DNA from 2 places in the Chromobacterium sp. INPA-IVC genome. Region 1 is predicted to be linked to the other one. Evidence: riboswitches for the same ligand, from Rfam matches in the RefSeq annotation. Region 1 holds a riboswitch; the other holds the start of a gene.
What was found. A riboswitch is a leader RNA that binds a small molecule or an ion and turns the genes downstream of it on or off. The one in region 1 is predicted to bind glycine.

Region 1 (10,359 bases):
CCTCACCAGCTATGACGACTGGCTCCAGGATCCGAATATCCGCAAACAGGTGGTCGTGCTGGATCTGTTTCCCGATGTCGAGGCGACAGCGGGCGGCGTGGCGCTCAGCAAAAAACGGTTTCCGGAATCCGCGGCCGAGCTATGGCATGCGGAACTAAGAAAAATGTATCGCGACGGGAGCTTGCGCGAGATATTCCGTCGTTTCCTGAGCGAAGAAACCACGGACTACCTGCTGCGCGCGCCGGTTCTCTGACGATGGCAGCGCCGTCCACGCCCAGGACTGCGGCGGCGCTGGAAACCGGCATTTCAGCGATATGCCCAGGGGAAGAAGAAGCAATATTCAGAGGTGACATACGAAATGCGGCGAAACATTCCACCCTTGCTTGCCCTGCTGCTCTCCGCGACCAGCCTGGCCGCGGCCAATCCTGCCTGCCCCAACGGTCCGCTCAAGATCGGCTACTACAAGATCGGCGCCGCCTACCGCGACGGCAAGGGCTATGATGTGGACATGGTCCGAGAGCTGTCCCGCCGGCTGGGCTGCCCCATCGCCAGCGAGACCGAATTGCCCCGGCTGCGCGCGCTGAAAATGCTGTCCAGCGGACAAATCGACGTCAGCCCATCCACCTTGGCTTCGCCGGACCGGTTGCAATACTCATGGATTTACCAATACAACCACACCAAGAACATGGTGCTGCTGAACCCGGCCGTCCAGGCCAGAACCTTGGCTGCGCTGCGCGAAGACCCGGCGCTGCGCTGGGGCGCGATACGCGGCTACCACCACGGCCCCTCGCAAGACAAGCTGCTGGAAGAACTGAACGCCCGGCGCAAGGTAGTGATCGCCACCGACGAGGACGATCTGTACAAAATGCTGAGCAGCGGCGTGGTCACCGCGGTTTTCGCCCAGCCTTTCAGCTACGGGCGCTGGATGCGAGAGCTGCCCAACGCCAACCAGATCGTGGTGCTGGACCTGTATCCGGAAACCGACATGGTCGCCAGCGGCCTGGCGCTGAGCAAGGCGCGGTTCAGCCGCGCCGCCGCCGAGAAATGGCATCAGGAGCTGCTGAAAATGTACCAGGACGGCAGCCTGTACGACATCCTGCGCCGCTATCTGAATGAGAGCGCCGCCAAGCAGATGATGCAAAAGCCGCTGGAATGATGCGCAAGCTCCCCTCGCCTCGGCTGGCCGGCTGGCTGATTCCGCTCCTGCTGCCCCTGGCCGCGCAGGCCGGCAATCCCGCTTGTCCGCAGGGCCCGCTGGCCATTGCCTACTACGACTTCGGCGTCGCCTACCACCAGGGAAAGGGCTACGATGTCGACTTGGTGCGCGAGCTGGCTCGGCGGCTTGATTGCCCGATCCGCACGGAGACGGACTACCCGCGCATCCGCGCGCTCAAGCAACTGGAAATCGGACTGGCCGATATCGGCTCCTCAACCTTGATCACGCCGGAACGCCAGCGCTATCTGTGGCTGTATCCCTACAACCACAGCAAGAACATGGTGCTGCTGCCGCGCGCCAGCCGGGCCGATTCGCTAGACGACCTGCTCAAGTCCTCCTCCCTGCGCTGGGGAGTGATACGCGGCTATCGCCACAGCCCCGCCCAGGATCGGCTGCTGAACGACCTCGCCCAGCAACACAAACTGGTGATCGCGGAAAGCGAAGACGACCTGTATCGCATGCTGATCAACGGTTTGGTGGATGTCGTTCTCGCGCACCCCATCAGCTACGATCCATGGTTTCGCGCCCACCGCGCCGAACAACTGATCAACGCGCGCGACTTCTTCCCCGACGCCGACACCATCTCCGGCTCCATCGCGCTGAGCAAGGCGCGGTTCACGCCGGCCGCCGCCGAACTCTGGCATCAGGAGCTGCGCAGGATGTACCACGACGGCGCCTTGCGCGCGATCCTGCGCCGCTACTTGAGCGAAGCCAGCGTGGATCAAGTGCTGAAGCTGCCGCTGGAATGACATGGACGCAAAAAAGCCCGGCTCGAAAGCCGGGCTTTTTCATGGCCAGCCGGTATTACAGCGCCAGCTTGGCGATGGCCTCCTTGGCCATGTGAATGGAGGTGGCGCGCTTGTCCGGACCCATATTGACTGCTTCGGCGCGGATGATTTCCACATCGCTGACGCCCAGGAAGCCCAGCACTTTCACCAGATAGTCTTCCTGGAAGTCCATCAGGCTGCCCTGCTCGCCGCTGTGCACGCCGCCGCGGGCGGACACCAGCACCACTTTCTTGTCCTTCACCAGGCCCACCGGGCCGGTTTCGGTGTACTTGAAGGTGCGGCCGGCGGCGAACACGCGGTCGATCCAGCTTCTCAGCTGCGTCGGAATCGAGAAGTTGTACATCGGCGCGCCGATCACCAGCACGTCCGCCGCCAGGAATTCCTCGATCAACTGCTCGCTCAGCGCGGCTTCGCTGCGCTGGGTCGCGGTCCAGTCGGATTCGGGCGCGAAACGCGCGCCGACGATTTCGCCGGACAAGTGGGCGATCGGGTTGGCGGCCAGGTCGCGGTAGCTGGTTTCCACATTGGCGTGGCGCTGGCGCAGGGTGTTGGCGACGACGGCGGACAGTTCGCGGGTGACGGAGTTGTCGGCCAGGATGCTGGAGTCGAGGTGAAGCAGTTTCATGGTCTGGGTCCTTCGGGGTTCGATTGCGATGAGTGGATGATAGATATCCGCAACAATCAGGACTAGACTGTTAAAATCGGAAACATTGTTCCATCAGTGAGACAATCATGCAGGACCTGAACGATCTCTTGTACTTCGCCAAAGTCGTCGAGCACGGCGGCTTCATGGCCGCCGGACGCGTGCTGGGCATTCCCAAGTCCAAACTGTCCCGCCGCGTGGCCGAGCTGGAAGCGCGGCTGGGCGTTCGTTTGCTGCAACGGACCACCCGCCGCTTGTCGCTGACCGAGATCGGCGGCCAGTACTATCAGCATTGCCAGGCGATGCTGGCCGAGGCCGAGGCGGCCGACGAGGCGGTGCTGCACAGCAGCGCCGAGCCGCGCGGCCTGATCCGCGTCAGCTGCCCGGAGCTGCTGTCCAAAACCATGCTCAGCGCCGCGCTGCCGCGCTTTCTGGCGCTCCACCCGCAGGTGCGGGTGATCCTCGACGCCACCAACCGCCGCGTCGACCTGATAGAAGAAGGCGTGGACGTGGCGATCCGGGTCCGCAACGTGATCGAAGACAGTTCCAGCCTGGTGGTGCGCCGGCTGGGACGGAGCCGGGTGATCCTGGTGGCCAGCCCGGCCTTTCTGGAAAGCCACGGCGAGCCGGCGGCTCCGGAACAGCTAGCCGCCCTGCCCGCGCTGACCATGAGCCGCCCGGACGGCCGCGGCCAATGGGTGCTGCTGGACAATGTCGGCCAGAGCTACACCATCCACCTGGACACGCCCAGACTGATGACCGACGACATGATCGTGCTGCTGGAAGCGGCCATCGCCGGCATCGGCGTCGCCGCGCTGCCAGCCAACGTTTGCCACCAGGCGCTGGCGGACGGACGGCTGCGGCACATCCTGCCGCAGTACGACTTTCCCTGGGGCATTCTGCACGCAGCCTTCCCCACCCGCCGCGGCTTGTCGCCGGCGGTGCGCGCCTTCATCGATTTCGTCTCGGAACAGCTGATCAGCGAGGAAATGGCCGGCGACTGGCAGCGCGCGGACATCCGCCCGGCATGACAATTGCTTCATCCCCGGTTTCCCGCACACGATGGTTGAAAACATGTTCACGCTGCGCCCGCTGGCCGAAACCGACTCCCTGGAACAACTGACCGCGCTGCTGCACCGCGCCTACGCCCAGCTGGCCGCGATGGGCCTGCGCTACACCGCGGTGGACCAGAGCGTGGCCGTGACCCGCCGCCGCATCGCCGGCGGCCACTGCCTGCTGGCATGGCGCGGGAATGCGCTGGCCGGCACCATCACAGTGCATCACCCGCAACCGGCCTCGCCCTGTCCGCAATTCCGCCAGCCGGACGGCGCGGTGCTGATGCAGTTCGGCGTCGATCCCGTCTGGCAAGGATGCGGTCTAGGTTCGCAACTGATGGACGCCGCAGAGGCCTGGGCCCGCAGCCAGGGCTATCTTCGCATCCGCCTGGACACCGCCGAACCCGCGTCCCATCTGGTAGAACGCTACGGCAAGCGCGGCTACCGCGTCGAAGCGCCGCTGCAATGGCCGGACAAAGCCTACGCCAGCGTGGTGATGGTCAAGGAACTGGAAACGGCCGCCGCGACTCGAACTCCTGTTTGCGCCGCAACAAATTGATGGCTGTACGCCACATATCGGCGCCAGACCATTCGCATTTATTGCATCGCAGCAGATAACGAGTACAGTGACGGCCATGGCTCGCGATGAGCCGTCGCGTCTTTTCCTACCGTTCAAGAACAAGGGGTTGCAATGTGGTCAACTGCTGCAGTTCAAGACGGGAAGTTCCCGTTCCCTCAACCGTTGTTTGATTACTGGCTGGACGCCTGCCAGCGCGGCATCCTGTATTGGGACACGCTGTACCGCCGCGGCGAAGCCTACCTGGAGCACTGCGAAAGCGGCAAACCGCCGGTGCTTGTTTTCGACTACCGCATCATCATGGACGCCCGCGAGCTGCCCGATCCGGCCAACTACGCGCTGGCGGCGATCCAGCCGCCGTCGAACTGCCCGCCCACCGATCCCTCCAAGCGCCCCTTCGTCGTCATCGACCCCCGCGCCGGCCATGGGCCGGGCATCGGCGGCTTCAAGATGGACAGCGAGATCGGCATCGCGCTGCAGCAGGGCCATCCCTGCTATTTCGTGATGTTCTTCCCTCAGCCGGTGCCGGGCCAGACCATAGAAAGCGTGGCCAAGGCCGAGGGACACTTCCTCAAGCGCGTCAACGAGCTGCACCCGGACAGCGACGGCAAGCCCTTCGTCATCGGCAACTGCCAGGGCGGCTGGGCGCTGGCGATGCTGGCCTCGGTGGCGCCGGAGCTGGTCGGCCCCATCCTGCTGGCCGGCTCGCCGCTGTCGTACTGGGCCGGCGTGCGCGGCAAGAACCCGATGCGCTACGCCGGCGGCCTGAACGGCGGCACCTGGACCGCGTCGCTGGCCGGCGATCTGGGCAACGGCCATTTCGACGGCGCCCATCTGGTCGAGAATTTCGAAAAGCTGGACCCGGCCAACACGCTGTGGAAGAAGTCCTACAACCTGTACGCCAAGATCGACACCGAGCCGCAGCGCTATCTGGACTTCGAGCGCTGGTGGGGCGGCCATTACCTGCTGAACAAGGCGGAAATGGAGTGGATCACCCAGAAGCTGTTCGTCGGCAACGAGCTGGTCCACGGCAAGATCACCAGCCATGACGGCAAGGCCCGGGTGGACATGCGCAACATCCGCTCGCCCATCATGGTGTTCGCGTCCTGGGGCGACAACATCACGCCGCCGCAACAGGCGCTGAACTGGATCGCCGATCTGTACGACAACGCGGAGGACATCCGCAACAACGAACAGACCATCGTCTACTGCCTGCACAACAAAGTGGGCCACCTCGGCATCTTCGTGTCCGCCGGCGTCGCCAACAAGGAGCACAGCGAATTCGCCAGCGCGCTGGACCTGATCGACGTGCTGGCCCCCGGGCTGTACGAGGCCGTCATCGAGGACATCGCGCCGGACGCGCCGGGCCAGGAGTACATCGAGGGCCGCTACATCATCCGTTTCGAAGCCCGCGACGTCTCCGACATCCTGGCCCTGGACGACGGCCGCGACGACGAGCGCGCTTTCGAAGTGGTGAAGCGGGTATCCGAGATCAACCAGGGCCTGTACGACCGCTACGTCTCGCCCGCGCTGCGCGCCGCCAGCAACGAGGCCGGCGCCCGCCTGCTGCGCGAGCTGCACCCGGCCCGGCTGGAGCGGACGCTGGTATCGCCGAAAAACCCGTGGCTGTGGTGGCTGCCGGACCTGGCCGACAAGGTGCGCGAGCAGCGCCGGCCGGTCGCGGCCGACAATCCGCTGTGGATGTGGCAGGAACAGCTATCTGGCTTCATTGTCCAGTCGCTCGACCATTACCGCGATCTGCGCGACGCCGCGCAGGAGCAGCTGTTCCGCGCGATCTACGAATCGCCGCAGCTGGCGACGCTGGTCGGCGTCGCGCCGGCCGGCGAGCCGCGCAGCCAGGCGCTGACCTGGGAAAGCCGCGAACTGGCCCGACTGAAGCGCGAAGCGCTGGACCCCAGCTTCGAGCAAGGCACGCTGGCAGACGGCTTCGTGCGGCTGCTGCTCTACGTCAGCATCGGCATCGGCGTGGTGGACGAGCGGCCCTTCAACGCCATCCGCCGGGTGATGCGCGACGTGCGCCACGAGTACCCGCTGACGCTGATGCAGTTGAAGGACATCGTCCGCCACCAGGTGGCGCTGGTGCGGCTGGACGCGCCGCGCGCGCTGCGCGGCCTGCCCCTGCTGCTGCCGGATGCCCGCCGCCGCCATCAAGCCTGGCTGTTGGCCCGCGATCTGCTGGCGCTGAACGGTCCCATCCCTGCCGAGCACCAGGCGCGGCTGGACCAAGTGGCCAAGACGCTGGAGCTCGACGCCGCCGCCGCGATCCGCGCCGCCTCTCCCGCAGCTCGGGCTGAAGCGGAGCCTGCGGTCCGCTCGCAGATCCCGGTCGAGGCCGCCCCCGCCGTTTCGCTCCCCGTGGCCAAGCCCGTCTCCGGCAAAACCGTTTCCGCGAAGGCTGCGACAAGCAAGCCCGCGCCGGCCGCCAAACCATCGGCGAAAACCGCCAGGCCGGCAGCAAGCAAACCGGCCACAACGAAGCCCTCGCCGGCAGCCAAAACGCCTGGAAAAACCGCCAAGCCCGCAGCGCCTAAGCCAACGTCGGACGAGATCAAGCCGATAGCCAAGCCTGCCGCGCGGACAAGCGCTGCGAGAAAGCCTACTGGCAAAGCCAACGGCCAGGCGCCAGGCGCGTCTCCAGCCGCTTCAGCGCCCGGCAAACGAGGCAAGGCGTAAGCCATGCGCGGGAACCGGGGCGACTCGGTTCCCGCATTGACTATTGCAATAGCGAAAGCTAATATTCCACTTCTGCGGGAGAGAGGGGCCATGCCCCCGCCGAAGACGCAAGCTCCCATAATCGCTCAGGCAAACGTACCGCAGCGCAGTATCGATTCAAGCCGATTGGAGAGAGGCCGCCCCGCGCGGCCCACCGAAGGGGCAAGCGGCCAAAGGCCGCGCAACTCTCAGGTAAAAGGACAAGGGGAGAGGCTGTTACCCAACCCGGAAACCGTCCAGGAGTTTGCCTTGTCCGCTCATCCATGCCTCGGCGCGAGCCTTTCGCGTCTCATTTCTGTTTTCCGTCATCCGCGCGCCATCGCTCCGGCTGGCATTCCATCGTTCCACCCCCATAAGATTTCATCATGCTGACCCTGATCTACCTGATCGCCATCACCGCGGAAGCGATGACCGGCGCGCTGGCGGCCGGCCGCCGCCACATGGACATTTTCGGCGTAGCCGTCATCGCCTTCCTCACCGCGCTGGGCGGCGGCACGGTGCGCGACATCGTGCTGGGCCGCTATCCGATAGGCTGGACCCAGCATCCGGAATACGTGCTGCTGGTGGTGGCCGGCGGCCTGGCCGCGGTCCTGGTCGCCCGCTACATGCGTCATCTGAACCGCCTGTTCCTGATCCTGGACGCGCTGGGCCTGGTGGCGTTCACCATCATCGGCTGCGACGTGGCGCTGGGCATGGGCTACCACCCGGTCATCATCGTGATGGCCGGCATGATCACCGGCATCGCCGGCGGCATTCTGCGCGACGTGCTATGCAACCGCGTGCCCATCGTATTCCGCCGCGAGCTGTACGCCAGCGTGTCGCTGCTGGTGGCCATCCTGTACCTGGGCCTCAACCATTTGGCCATGCCCCACGACTGGAACGTGATCGCCAGCTTCGCCTTCGGCCTGGCGCTGCGCCTGGTCGCGCTGTGGCGCGAATGGCAGTTGCCGGTATTCGCCTACCGGCACGACCACCACTGAGCCCCAAGACAAACACCCCGCCCTGGCGGGGTGTTTCGCATTCTGGGCACCCGCGCCGCGACGCCGCAGGCTCCGGCCCCCTGCTTGCCCTGCCCAAGCCCCGCGCCCGCGCAAGTGGCAATGGATATTTGACACACACCAACCACCCAATGTAAATAAGAAGCCCCTGATATCCCGCCGCTGACCAGCCGACATCACCATGCATATTTCCGGCTCCGCCTTTCGCCGCCTTATCCTGCGCCTGCTGCTGGCCATCCCCGCGCTCTTGATCTGCTACCTGCTCGCCGCGCTGGCGCTGGGACTGCTGCCCAGCAACCGCGGCTGGGCGCCGCCCGCGAACGGCATCCCCATCTACCTGGACAGCAACGGCGTGCACACCAGCGTGATCATGCCGGTCAAGACCGATGCGCAGGACTGGACCGCCGCCTTTCCTCCGGAACACATCCGCCGCCCAGACCTGTACGCGCGCTCGCCCTACATCTCCATCGGCTGGGGCAGCAAGGTATTCTTCCTGACCATACAAAACTGGGAAGACCTGAGCGCCGGCAAGGCATTGGCCGCGCTGGCGTTCGACCAAAGCGTGCTGCACGTGGAATACCTGCCCCAGCCCAAGGAGGGCAAGGACACCCGGCGCATCCTGATCAGCCCGGAACAATACCGCCGGCTGGCGGACTTCATCCGCCAAAGCGCGCCGCTCGACGCCCACAACCGGGCCTTGCAGGAAACCGGACGCCACTACGGCGACAACGACGCCTTCTACGCCGCCCATGGCCGCTACAACCCCATCGTCACCTGCAACCAATGGACGCGCGACGCGCTGGCCGAAGCCGGCGTGCGCACCGCGCTGTGGTCCCCTTTCGTCCAGCCACTGTTCTGGCAGCTGGAGAAATGAATGGTGGACAGGTCGCAATTCTCCAATCTGAAAATCGAGACGCTCAGGCAGACCATTACCCGCTCCAGCGAAGCGCGGCAATTGACTGCTCTGAACGAAGACATGATGCCTGAAACCGATGCCCTGCCAATGCCTGCATCGAAACCAGCGCATCAATATTCATACCCGCCTAGTCTATGGCGCCACCGATCCAGTGAACGCGCAAGAATTGCGCTCACTGGAACAATGGCTGCCAGAACACTCGACTCATTCACCAAACTACAAGCCCTAAAATGCACGCCCCTCTCGACTCTACTTTGAACGATGGCGAAATCGACGTGGAACTGCCCCTCACGCTCCAAGCCTCCCTCAGCCATCACCGGCGAATGATGCTGGCCATCTGCGCGCTCGCCATGCTGTCCGCGCTGATGTACCTGCTGGCTCCTCACTGGGGATGGCTGGCCGGCAGCGCCGTCTTGCTCTCCCTTGCCGCGCTGACAAGCTGGGCCTACCGAACTCCGCCACAAATTCAACTGGACGAAACCGGGTTTCGGATCACCGGCGGCAACAGACGCATGCAGCGCGATATCCGCTGGAAAGACATCGAGCGCGTCAGCGTCATCCACCTCGGCATGGGACAAACCTACGTTTGCTACCAGCACACCAAAGATTCGGGCAAATCCAGACCGCCCGGTGGCCTGATGCTGCCCTTCATATTCACCTTGCCCGTAGAGGAGCTTGCCGCGCTGATGGAAGCTCTGCGCCAGGCAGCCGGCGACACTGCCGCCGTCCACATGCAAGACAAAACTTCAACAGCATAGACAGCAGCACTCCACCTAAAGAACTGGAAGCGGGCCGCCACCATTACGCAGCGGCGACTGACTGCTATTTCAGCAGGCCATGCAGCGCCTTGACCACCGCCGGATCGGGCTTGGGGCCGATATCCTCGGTGGAGGCCGCAATCCGGCCCTGCGGATCTGTCACCACGATGCGGGTGGAGTGGTTGATCTCGCCGCTATCCAGCCGCCGATAGCGTATGCCCAGCGCGGCGGCGACGCCGCGGGTGTCTTCGTCCGACTTACCGACCGCGAGCAGCCAGTTCCGCGCCCGGATTCCGTGCTCGCCCGCCAGATGCGACAAACTTGCCGGCGTGTCCGCCCCCGGATTCAAGCTCACCATCAGCACCGTCGCCCGATCCCGGTCCCGGGCCGGCAGCGCGGCGATGATGGACTTCACGCCCTCCATCACGATCGGACAAGCCAGTTTGCAATCGCCGTAGAACATGGTGATCAACGCCGGCTTGCCGGCCAGATCCGAGAACTTCAGCGCGTCGCCGCGCTGCGTGGTCAGCGGCGCGTCCAGCCGGTACAGGGAATCGCCCGGCAGATCATTTCCCGCCCAGGCCCCGCTCGACGCCAGCGCCAGCAAACATGCGGCCAGGCCGCCTTTCCATCCCCTCATGGTCTTTCCTCCGGTTCATCCCTGGCGCAGCGGAA
Region 2 (10,359 bases), on a different contig from region 1:
GAGCACTTTACCTTCACTTTCGCGATGCGCCTGGACAGGCTGTGCCCGATACGGGTGAAGGAGGCTGAGGAGGGAGAGGCGGTGAGGCCGGGTGTCGCCTATATCGCGCCGGGCCATTCCCATATGCGGGTGGCGCCGGCGGCCGGCGGCGGCTACCGGATCGCGCTGGACCAGGGGGAAAAGGTCAATCGCCACCGCCCGGCGGTGGATCCCTTGTTCGAGTCCGCGGCCAGGCTGTTGGGCAAGCAGGCCATCGGCGTGATTCTCACCGGCATGGGTAAGGACGGCGCGGAAGGCTTGTTGCAGATGCGTCACGCCGGCGCCGCCACCTTCGGACAGGATGAAGCCAGCTGCGTGGTGTACGGCATGCCGCGCGAGGCGTTCAAGATCGGCGCGGTGATGCATGTGCATCCTTTGAATCGGCTGGCGGAAAAAGTGGTCGAGTGCCTGCAGGGGCATGCTGAAGGGGCGATTACATGAATCATGCCGATACGGTAGACGGCAATAATCGCCAGTATTACGACAAACATTTCCAGATCATGGCGGTCAAGGTGTTTCCCGGCGAGTTCCACGCCACCAACCAGCCCAAGCTGCTGATGACGCTGCTGGGTTCCTGCGTGGCGGTATGCCTGAGCGACCGCCTGTCCGGCGTGGCCGGCATGAACCACTTCCTGCTGCCCGAAGGCTCGCTGGATCTGGGTTCCGGCGCGTCCGCGGCCCGCTTCGGCGTCAACGCGATGGAGTTGCTGATCACCGACATGCAAAAACTGGGCGCGATGCGCAACCGGCTGGAGGCCAAGATCTTCGGGGCCGGCAATGTGCTGGACGGCATGACGATGGTGAGGGTGGGGGAGCGCAACAGCCATTTTATCCGCAGTTACCTGGCCAACGAGCAGATTCCCGTTCTGGCCGAGGATCTGCTGGGCGAATGCGCGCGCAAGGTGTATTTCTTCACCGCGACCGGCAAGGTGCTGATCAAGAAACTGAAGCGCACCAGCGCGGCGATCAAGCAGGAGCAGCCGTACCGCGGCCGCATCGTGGAGCAGAACGAAGGCGCCAAAACCGGCGACATCGATCTTTTCATCTAGGCAGCCGAGCGGGCCGGAAACAAAAAAGCGGCCGAAAGGCCGCTTCTGGTTTTGGCCGGGAGGCGGGCTAGCGCTCCAGGTGGGGCAGCTTGTCTTTCACGTCGGCCCAGTCGGCGTGGTCGGGCAGCGGATCGATGCGCTCGACGATGCTCGGCCAATTCTTGGCCAGTTCCGCGTTCAGCGCGATGAATCCTTGCTGGTCCTTGGGCACGTCGTCTTCCGCGTAGATGGCGCTGACGGGGCATTCGGGCACGCACAGCGAGCAGTCTATGCATTCATCCGGGTCTATCGCCAGGAAGTTGGGGCCTTCGCGGAAGCAGTCGACCGGGCAGACCTCCACGCAGTCGGTGTATTTGCATTTGATACAGGCATCGGTTACAACGTACGCCATTCGTGTATCCTCAGTAAGGCTGGATCGTGATTCGGGATAATCGTCATTTTAGCGGTAAATTTCCTTTCTGACGCGCCGGCAAATTCCTCAAGATGTCCAATGCTACCTACCGGGGCCGTTTCGCCCCCAGTCCCACCGGCCTGTTGCACGCGGGCTCGCTCAGCACCGCCGTCGGCAGCTATCTGGAAGCGCGCAGCCGCGGCGGCGAATGGCTGCTGCGGATGGAAGACCTGGACCCTCCGCGCGAGGTGCCGGGCGCAGCCGACGACATTCTGCGCACGCTGGAGGCTTTCGGCTTCGAGTGGGACGGGGAGATGGTCTACCAGAGCCGCCGCCATGATTTGTACCGCGCGGCGCTGGAGCGACTGATCGCTTCCGGCCATGCCTATGCCTGCTGCTGCACCCGCAAGGAAATCGCCGCGTTGGCGCGCCGCGGCCTGGACGGCTACGTTTACCCGGGCACCTGCCGGCGCGGCTGTCCCGGCGACCGCGAGGGCCGGGCCTGGCGCTTGGCCGTGGCCGAAGGGGAGCGGGTGGTGGACGACAGGCTGCAGGGCGCATACCCACAGGATCTGGCGCGCGACATCGGCGATTTCGTGCTGCTGCGCGCCGACGGCTTTTGGGCCTATCAACTCGCGGTGGTGGTGGACGATGCCGAGCAGGGCGTCACCGACATCGTCCGCGGCGCGGATCTGCTGGTGTCCACGCCGCGCCAACTGGCGGTTTACGACGCGCTCGGACTGCCCGCGCCAGGCTATTGCCACCTGCCGGTGCTGACCAACTCCGCCGGCGAGAAATTGTCCAAACAGACGCTGGCGCCGGCGATATCGACCCGCGACGCCGCGCGGCAGCTGCGCGCGGCGCTTGAGCTGCTGGGGCATGTCCCGCCGGCAGACTGCGAGAGCCTGGACGAGCTGTGGCGCTGGGCGGTGGCGAATTGGTCATTGAGCCGCGTGCCGGCCGGTCCCTTGCAACTCCCTCATTCCTGACGATTTTCCATTTAAATGACGCAAGCATTTGTCTGCTAACGGTTTTTTGATGAAAAAAATCGTCAATGCGACATGTTTTTACGTCAAAACTGTGTTTTAATGCGCCCTTTTTTTGGCGCGGCGGCAGGCCGCACCCGGCTGCGGCGCAGCCGAGCGTTCCGGCTTCAGCTATCTTGAAGCCATGGCCAATAGGCCTGCCGATGCGGTTTTGACCTTTGCGCATGTCTGACGCCGGGTGCGACCACCCCGGCGCGCGATGCTTTCGTTCCCACGGAGAGTCAGGTTTGAACGAAAACAGTTCCACTAAAAAGAAGGGCTCGCTCGGAGTCTGGATGTGCACCGCCCTAGTGGTGGGCAATATGATAGGCTCCGGCGTTTTCCTGCTGCCGGCTTCGCTGGCGCCCTTCGGCGGCGTGTCGATGCTGGGCTGGCTGCTGACTTCCTGCGGCGCCATCTGCCTGGCGCTGGTGTTCGCCCGCCTGTCGGCCATCCTGCCGCGCGAGGGCGGGCCGTACGCCTACATCCACGCGGGCTTCGGCGATTTCGCCGGTTTCTGGATCGCTTGGGGCTACTGGATCGCGCTGTGGGCCGGCAACGCCGCGCTGGCGGTGGCGGCCACCAGCTATATGCAGGTGTTTTTCCCGGTGTTGGGGCACAACGAGCCGCTGGCCGGCGCGGTCGCCATCGGCCTGATCTGGATCGTCACCTGGATCAACAGCCGCGGCGCGCGCAGCTCCGGCGTGGTGGCGGTGGTGACCACGCTGCTGAAGCTGCTGCCGCTGGCGGCGGTCACCTTCATCGGCTTCTTCCATTTCCAGCCGGAAAATCTGACATTCAACCCGCACAACAAGCCGCTGCTGTCCTCGTTGTCCGCGACGATGGCGCTGACGTTGTGGGCCTTCCTCGGCCTGGAGTCGGCGTCGGTGCCGGCCGGCGACGTGGTGGAGCCGGAGAAGACCATCCCGCGCGCCACCGTGATCGGCACCTTGCTGGCCACCGTGCTCTACATCCTGTCCACGGTGTCGCTGATGGGCCTGATGCCGGCGGATACGTTGGCGGCTTCGCAGGCGCCGTTCGCTGACGCGGCCAAACTGATGTGGGGCGACTGGGGCTACTGGCTGGTGGGCTTCGGCGCGGTGGTGTCCTGCTTCGGCGCGCTCAACGGCTGGAGCCTGATGCAGGCGCACGTGCCGGCGGCCGCGGCCAAGGATGGTCTGTTCCCCAGCCGTTTCGACCAGCGCAACGCGGCCGGCGTGCCCATCTTCGGCCTGGTGCTGTCCAGCGCGCTGGTCACCATTCTGATGGCGATGAAGTATGCCGGCGGTGACAGCGGGGTGAAGATCTTCGAATTCATCATCCTGCTGGCCACCGCCACTACGCTGCTGCCGTACGCGTTCTGCTCGATGGCGCTGATCGCCATCATGCTGATGCGCGGCAAGGAGTTCGCGCCCAAGGATTACGTCGCTCCCGGCTTCTTCGCCGGCATCGGCTTCGTTTACTCGCTGTGGGCGTTGTACGGCTCCGGCGCCGATATTGTCATGTGGGGCATGTTGCTGTTGCTGATGGGCCTGCCCATCTATGTCTGGCAGTTGAAGGAACGGTTCGTTGGGGATTGAACGACGTTCCGGTCAGCGAAAAAGCGCAGCGCGAAAGCCTGCGCTTTTTTCGTTTTCGAACCATTTCAATGCATGAGGATGAGCGGTTTTTTTCCTTGAAAAACATTTATTCAGACTGTTTGATATAGAAATAATATTGGCTTGCCAAGGCCCGGATATTGACACCATAATCGCCGGGTCATACAGGAGAGAGCGGCTTTTCGGCCGCCGCCGAAGGCGCAAGCGCACCCGCAATCGCTCAGGCAAAAGGACTGTATTATCGGCCGGCGGCAGCCGGTTCGCGCAATCTGGAGAGCGGCGCCCGCGCGGCGTCCACCGAAGGGGCTAACGGCTTATCCGGCCGGAAAATCTCAGGTGCAGGGACAGAGGGGTGTGGTTGATAGAGGATATCCACACTTTGCTCGAAGGAACCGCGCCATGACGGCCCCGAAACGTACTCCGCTGTATGAAGCCCACCTCGCCGCCGGCGCCAAGATGGTCGATTTCGCCGGTTGGGAAATGCCCATCCATTATGGTTCCCAGCTGAAAGAGCATGAGATCGTCCGTACCGACGCGGGCATGTTCGACGTTTCCCACATGACGGTGGTCGACATCACCGGCTCCGACGCCAAAGCCTGGCTGCAAAAACTGATCGCCAACGACGTGTCCAAGCTCGGCTTCGAGGGCAAGGCGCTGTATTCCGGCATGCTGACTCCGGAAGGCACTGTCGTCGACGACTTGATCGTCTATCTCACTTCCTATGGCTACCGCATGGTGGTCAACGCCGGCACCACCGAAAAAGACCTGGCCTGGATGGAAAGCCAGAAGGCCGGCCTCGACGTGGCGCTCAAGGTACGCCGCGATCTGGCGATGCTGGCGGTGCAGGGCCCGCAAGCCATAGACAAAGTCTGCGCCGTGAAGCCGGAACTGGCCGACGCCATCCGCGCGTTGAAAGTGTTTCAAGGCCTGCCGCAGGATGAATGGTTCTACGCCCGCACCGGCTACACCGGCGAAGACGGCCTGGAAATCATGGTTCCGGCCGACCAGGCCATCGCCTTCTTCAACCAACTGCAAGCCGCCGGCGTGTCGCCGATCGGCCTGGGCGCGCGCGACACGCTGCGCCTGGAAGCCGGCATGAATCTGTACGGCCACGACATGGACGAGACCGTGTCGCCGCTGGAAGCCGGCATGGGCTGGACCATCGCCTGGGAGCCGGCCGAGCGCAAGTTCAATGGCCGCGAGGCGCTGGAAGCGCAAAAGGCCGCCGGCGTGAAGATGAAGCAGGTGGGCCTGGTGCTGGAAGGCCGCGGCGTGCTGCGCGAGGGCCTGAAGGTGGTGGTGGAGGGCGTCGGCGAAGGCGTGATCACCAGCGGCACCTTCTCGCCGACGTTGAAGCACTCGATCGCCATCGCTCGCGTGCCGGCCGCCACCGGCGCCGCCGCCCAGGTGGATCTGCGCGGCACGCTGACCGATGTGCGCGTGGTGAAGATGCCTTTCGTGCGCAACGGTAAGAAAGTTTTCGAATAATCGGGCAGCGCCTCTAGGCGACTGCCGTCACCATTGATCTGATCTTAAGCTGGAGAACTTCAAGATGAGCAACATTCCCGCCGAACTGAAATACGTCGACAGCCACGAGTGGCTGCGCCTGGAAGCCGACGGTTCCGTCACCGTGGGCATCACCGCGCACGCGCAGGAATTGCTGGGCGACATCGTCTTCGTCGAGCTGCCGAAAGTCGGCGCGAAGCTGGCCAAGGATGAGCAGGCCGGCGTGGTGGAGTCGGTGAAGGCCGCTTCCGACGTCTACTGTCCGATCGCCGGCGAAGTGCTGGCCGTCAACGAGGAGCTGGAAGGCGAGCCGGAGCTGGCCAACACCGATCCGTACGGCGACGGCTGGTTCTTCAAGATCAAGCCGGCCAACGCCGCGGATCTGGACGGCCTGATGGACGCCGCCGCCTACGCCAAGGAAATCGGCGCCTGATAGCCTGACCGCCCCGCCGTCGCAAGACGCCGGGGCGTTGTTTTTCCCGGCGCGGCCTCGCGCAGGCCGCCGCAAAGAAGGAAGTCCCAAGCATGTCGCTCTCCGAACTCTTCAATCACCACGAATTCATCGCCCGCCACATTGGCCCGTCCGACGCCGAGCGCGCCGAGATGCTGGCCGCTGTCGGCGTGCCGTCCATCGACGCGCTGGTCGACCAGACCTTGCCGGCCGACATTCGCCTGAACCGCCGCCTGGATCTGCCGTCGCCGCAGCCGGAAGCCGAGGCGCTGGCCGCGCTGAAGGCGGTAGCATCCAAGAACGTGGTCAACAAGTCCTTCATCGGCCTGGGTTACTACCCGGTGCTGACGCCCACCGTCATCCTGCGCAATGTGCTGGAAAACCCGGGCTGGTACACCGCTTACACCCCGTACCAGGCCGAGATCGCACAGGGCCGTCTGGAAGCATTGCTGAACTTCCAGCAGATGGTGATAGACCTGACCGGCCTGGAAATGGCCAATGCGTCGCTGCTGGACGAGGCTACCGCCGCCGCCGAGGCGATGGCGATGGCCAAGCGCGTGTCCAAGTCCAAATCCGCCAGCTTCTTCGTCGACAGCCGCGTGCTGCCGCAGACGCTGGATGTGATGAAGACCCGCGCCAAGTACTTCGGCTTCGAGCTGGTGCAAGGCCATCCGGAAGAGGCTGGCAACGGCGATTACTTCGGCGCGCTGTTCCAGTATCCGGGCGAAGCCGGCGATCTGATCGACCTGACCCCGCACATCGCGGCCATCAAGGCCAAGGGCGGCGTGGTCGCCGTCGCCGCCGACGTGATGGCGCTGGTGGCGCTGAAGTCGCCGGCCGAAATGGGCGCCGACATCGCCCTGGGCAACACCCAGCGCTTCGGCGTGCCGATGGGCTTCGGCGGCCCGCACGCCGCTTACTTCGCGTTCAAGGACGAGATGAAGCGCTCGGCGCCGGGCCGCATCATCGGCGTGTCCATCGACGCCAAGGGCAAGACCGCGCTACGCATGGCGCTGCAGACCCGCGAGCAGCACATCCGCCGCGAGAAGGCCAACTCCAACATCTGCACCAGCCAGGTGCTGCTGGCCAATATCGCCGGCCTGTACGCGGTCTACCACGGCGCGGAGGGCGTGCAGCGCATCGCCGCCCGCATCCATCGCCTGGCTGCGATCTTCGCCCACGCGGTGAAAGAGGCCGGCGGCAAGCTGGCGTTCGACCGCTTCTTCGACACCGTGCAGGTGGAGGCGGCCAAGGCCGACGCCATTTACGCCGCCGCGCTGGCCGCCGGCTACAACCTGCGCCGCGTCGGCAAGACCGTGTTGGGCGTGGCCTTCCATGAGGCCGCCACTGAGTCGGACCTGGCCCGTCTGATCGAGCTGTTCACCGGCAAGCCGGCCGACATCGCCGCTTTGGACGCCGCCGCCCAGGACGCGATCCCGGCCGCGCTCAAGCGCGAGTCGGCCATCCTGACCCACCCGGTGTTCAACACCCACCATAGCGAGCACGAGATGCTGCGCTATATGAAGAAGCTGGAAAACCGCGACCTGGCGATGAACCACTCGATGATCTCGCTGGGCAGCTGCACCATGAAGCTGAACGCCACCAGCGAGATGATCCCGATCACCTGGCCGGAATTCGCCAATATGCACCCGTTCGCGCCGCGCGAGCAGACCGTCGGCTATCTGCAGCTGATCGAAGGCCTGCAGACGCAGTTGAAGGCGATCACCGGCTTCGACGCGATCTCGATGCAGCCCAACTCCGGCGCCCAGGGCGAATACGCCGGCCTGTTGGCGATCAGCCGCTACCATGAGTCGCGCGGCGAGAGCCACCGCGACATCTGCCTGATTCCGCAATCGGCGCACGGCACCAATCCGGCCACTGCGCAGATGATGAATATGCAGGTGGTGGTGGTGAAGTGCGATGAAGCCGGCAACGTCGACGTGGCCGATCTGAAGGACAAGGCCGAGCAGCACGCCGCCAATCTGGCCGCGCTGATGATCACCTATCCGTCCACCCACGGCGTGTTCGAGCAGGGCATCAAACAGATCTGCGAGATCGTCCATAGCCATGGCGGCCAGGTCTATATGGACGGCGCCAACCTGAACGCCCAGGTGGGCCTGACCCGTCCGGCCGATATCGGCGCCGACGTGTCGCACATGAACCTGCACAAGACCTTCTGCATCCCGCACGGCGGCGGCGGCCCGGGCATGGGCCCGATCGGCCTCAAGGCCCACCTGGCGCCGTTCATCGCCAACCACGTGGTGGCGCCGGTGCCGGGCGCGGTGGAAGGCCAGACCGCGGTGTCGGCCGCGCCGTTCGGTTCCGCCTCCATTCTGCCGATCTCGTATATGTACATCGCGATGATGGGCGCGGAAGGCATGAAGCAGGCCACCGAGAACGCGCTGCTGTCGGCGAACTATCTGGCTACTCGCCTGGCCGAGCACTTCCCGGTGCTGTATACCGGCGCCAACGGACGCGTCGCCCATGAGTGCATCATCGACCTGCGCCCGCTGAAGGCCGCTTCCGGCGTGACCGAAGTGGACGTGGCCAAGCGCCTGATGGACTACGGCTTCCACGCGCCGACCATGAGCTTCCCGGTGCCGGGCACGCTGATGATAGAGCCGACCGAATCCGAGCCCAAGGCCGAGCTGGACCGCTTCATCGCGGCGATGGCCGCTATCCGCGCCGAGATCGACCAGGTGCAAAGCGGCGCATGGCCGGCGGACAACAATCCTCTCTGCAACGCGCCGCACAGCAAGGCCGACATCGCCGGCGACTGGAACCGCCCGTACAGCCGAGAGCAGGGCCTGTTCCCGCTGCCTTACGTGCTGGAAAACAAGTTCTGGCCGAGCGTGAACCGCATCGACGATGTCTATGGCGACCGCAATGTGGTATGCAGCTGCCCGGGCATGGAAAACTACGCGTAAACGTCTGCCGGCCTTGCCGGTTCAGCCTCAACCCGCCGCATTCAGTCGGCGGGTTTTTTATGTCTGATAAATGTGTAAGGGTAAATACTTAGAAATAGTAACTAAGTAGTCATACGTTCATGTACGAACTATCACTAAGGGGGATGCAACGCGGCCTGGCGGGGAAGGCGCGCAGGCGCATATTTGAGCAAGAGGCGAGCGGGAGTGAGCGGAAATGTGTGTCGCTAATTTTGATGCTTTTTATCGAGGGAACGATTCGTTTTATGGCGACCGGCCGGCGTTGTCGCTGATGTATTTCCTGGAGAAGTACGGCGTGGGCGGCGGCGGCAGGGGGCTGGACCTGGCTTGCGGCCAGGGGCGCAACGCGCTGTACCTGGCGAAACGCGGATTCTCCATGTTCGGCGTGGACGAGTCGTCCGAGGCCGTGTCCAAGATGGGCGAGCAGGCTGATCGGCGGCGTCTGGATGTCAGCGGCAAGGTGGTCAATCTGACCGAGCTGGAAATCGAGCCGCAGCGTTACCGCATCATTGTCGCCTATACCGCGCTGGACCATGTCGACGCCGCCGCCGGCGAGCGGCTGGCCCAGGCGATGATGGAGGGGCTGGAACCCGGCGGCTATCTGTTCGCCGCGGTGTTCATGGTGGACGACCCCGGCTGCGCCGGAACGGGCGGGGGCGTCAGCGAAACCGCGGCTTATGTCCGCCACTACTACCAGCCGGGAGAGCTGCGCGAGCAGTTTTCCGGATTGACGCCTCTGGCGTACCAGGAGGAGTTCGCGCTGGATCTCAGCCATGGGCATCCGCACCATCACAGCATGGCCAGGCTGTTCGCCCATAAGCAGGCCGCCTGAGCGCGATCGCAAATCAAGAAAACAGGGCGTCAGCCCTGTTTCTCATTGCGGGAATGCATAGCGGGAATGTGCATCGGGCCAGGATCGCCCGGGCCTGATTCCTCGATGAGCAAAAAACGCGTCAGGAAATGAGACGTGTTTGTTACAATGGCAGGCGCCCGCGATGGCAGTCGCGCGGCGCTTTTTTGATGAATAAATAAAAGGTTAGCGGCGGACATGCCGATAAGAAGCGTACTTTCCTGGCAGGGGGGCGACCTGGAGCTGCTGGAGGCCTTGAGCCTGCCGGTATGGATTTTCGATATCGACCACAAGCGGGTGTTCTGGGCCAACGAGGCCGGATTGCAGGTGTGGGGAGCGGCCAGCTTGCTGGAATTGCAGGCGCGCGACATGTCGCAGGACATGTCGGTGTCGGTGGCGCAAAGGCTGGCCCAGTATCAGCAGGACTTCGAGCGCGAAGGCGCCTGTTTCGTGGAAAGCTGGACGCTGTATCCCAACGGCCGGCCCAGCGTGCTCAAGGTGAAGT

Region 2: it holds a riboswitch for glycine, as region 1 does, so the genes downstream of both, gcvT (glycine cleavage system aminomethyltransferase GcvT) here and ACX17K_RS00135 (trimeric intracellular cation channel family protein) in region 1, are expected to answer to the same signal.

What each region holds. Positions count from the first base shown of each region.
Region 1 covers NZ_JBTNLS010000001.1:24,571-34,929, reverse strand. Annotated here, with positions in the region: gene ACX17K_RS00170 (substrate-binding periplasmic protein) at 1-253, shown strand, start outside; gene ACX17K_RS00165 (substrate-binding periplasmic protein) at 359-1,156, shown strand; gene ACX17K_RS00160 (substrate-binding periplasmic protein) at 1,153-1,965, shown strand; gene ACX17K_RS00155 (FMN-dependent NADH-azoreductase) at 2,021-2,629, opposite strand; gene ACX17K_RS00150 (LysR substrate-binding domain-containing protein) at 2,737-3,678, shown strand; gene ACX17K_RS00145 (GNAT family N-acetyltransferase) at 3,722-4,261, shown strand; gene ACX17K_RS00140 (DUF3141 domain-containing protein) at 4,394-6,973, shown strand; glycine riboswitch at 7,039-7,124, shown strand; glycine riboswitch at 7,129-7,226, shown strand; gene ACX17K_RS00135 (trimeric intracellular cation channel family protein) at 7,378-7,992, shown strand; gene ACX17K_RS00130 (TIGR02117 family protein) at 8,192-8,884, shown strand; gene ACX17K_RS00125 (hypothetical protein) at 9,157-9,684, shown strand; gene ACX17K_RS00120 (SCO family protein) at 9,749-10,324, opposite strand; gene ACX17K_RS00115 (formylglycine-generating enzyme family protein) at 10,321-10,359, opposite strand, start outside.
Region 2 covers NZ_JBTNLS010000006.1:310,256-320,614, reverse strand. Annotated here, with positions in the region: gene ACX17K_RS13280 (protein-glutamate methylesterase/protein-glutamine glutaminase) at 1-480, shown strand, start outside; gene cheD (chemoreceptor glutamine deamidase CheD) at 477-1,088, shown strand; gene fdxA (ferredoxin FdxA) at 1,156-1,479, opposite strand; gene gluQRS (tRNA glutamyl-Q(34) synthetase GluQRS) at 1,572-2,468, shown strand; gene ACX17K_RS13260 (amino acid permease) at 2,801-4,084, shown strand; glycine riboswitch at 4,258-4,348, shown strand; glycine riboswitch at 4,362-4,460, shown strand; gene gcvT (glycine cleavage system aminomethyltransferase GcvT) at 4,502-5,590, shown strand; gene gcvH (glycine cleavage system protein GcvH) at 5,655-6,041, shown strand; gene gcvP (aminomethyl-transferring glycine dehydrogenase) at 6,134-8,986, shown strand; gene ACX17K_RS13240 (class I SAM-dependent methyltransferase) at 9,276-9,836, shown strand; gene ACX17K_RS13235 (putative bifunctional diguanylate cyclase/phosphodiesterase) at 10,053-10,359, shown strand, end outside.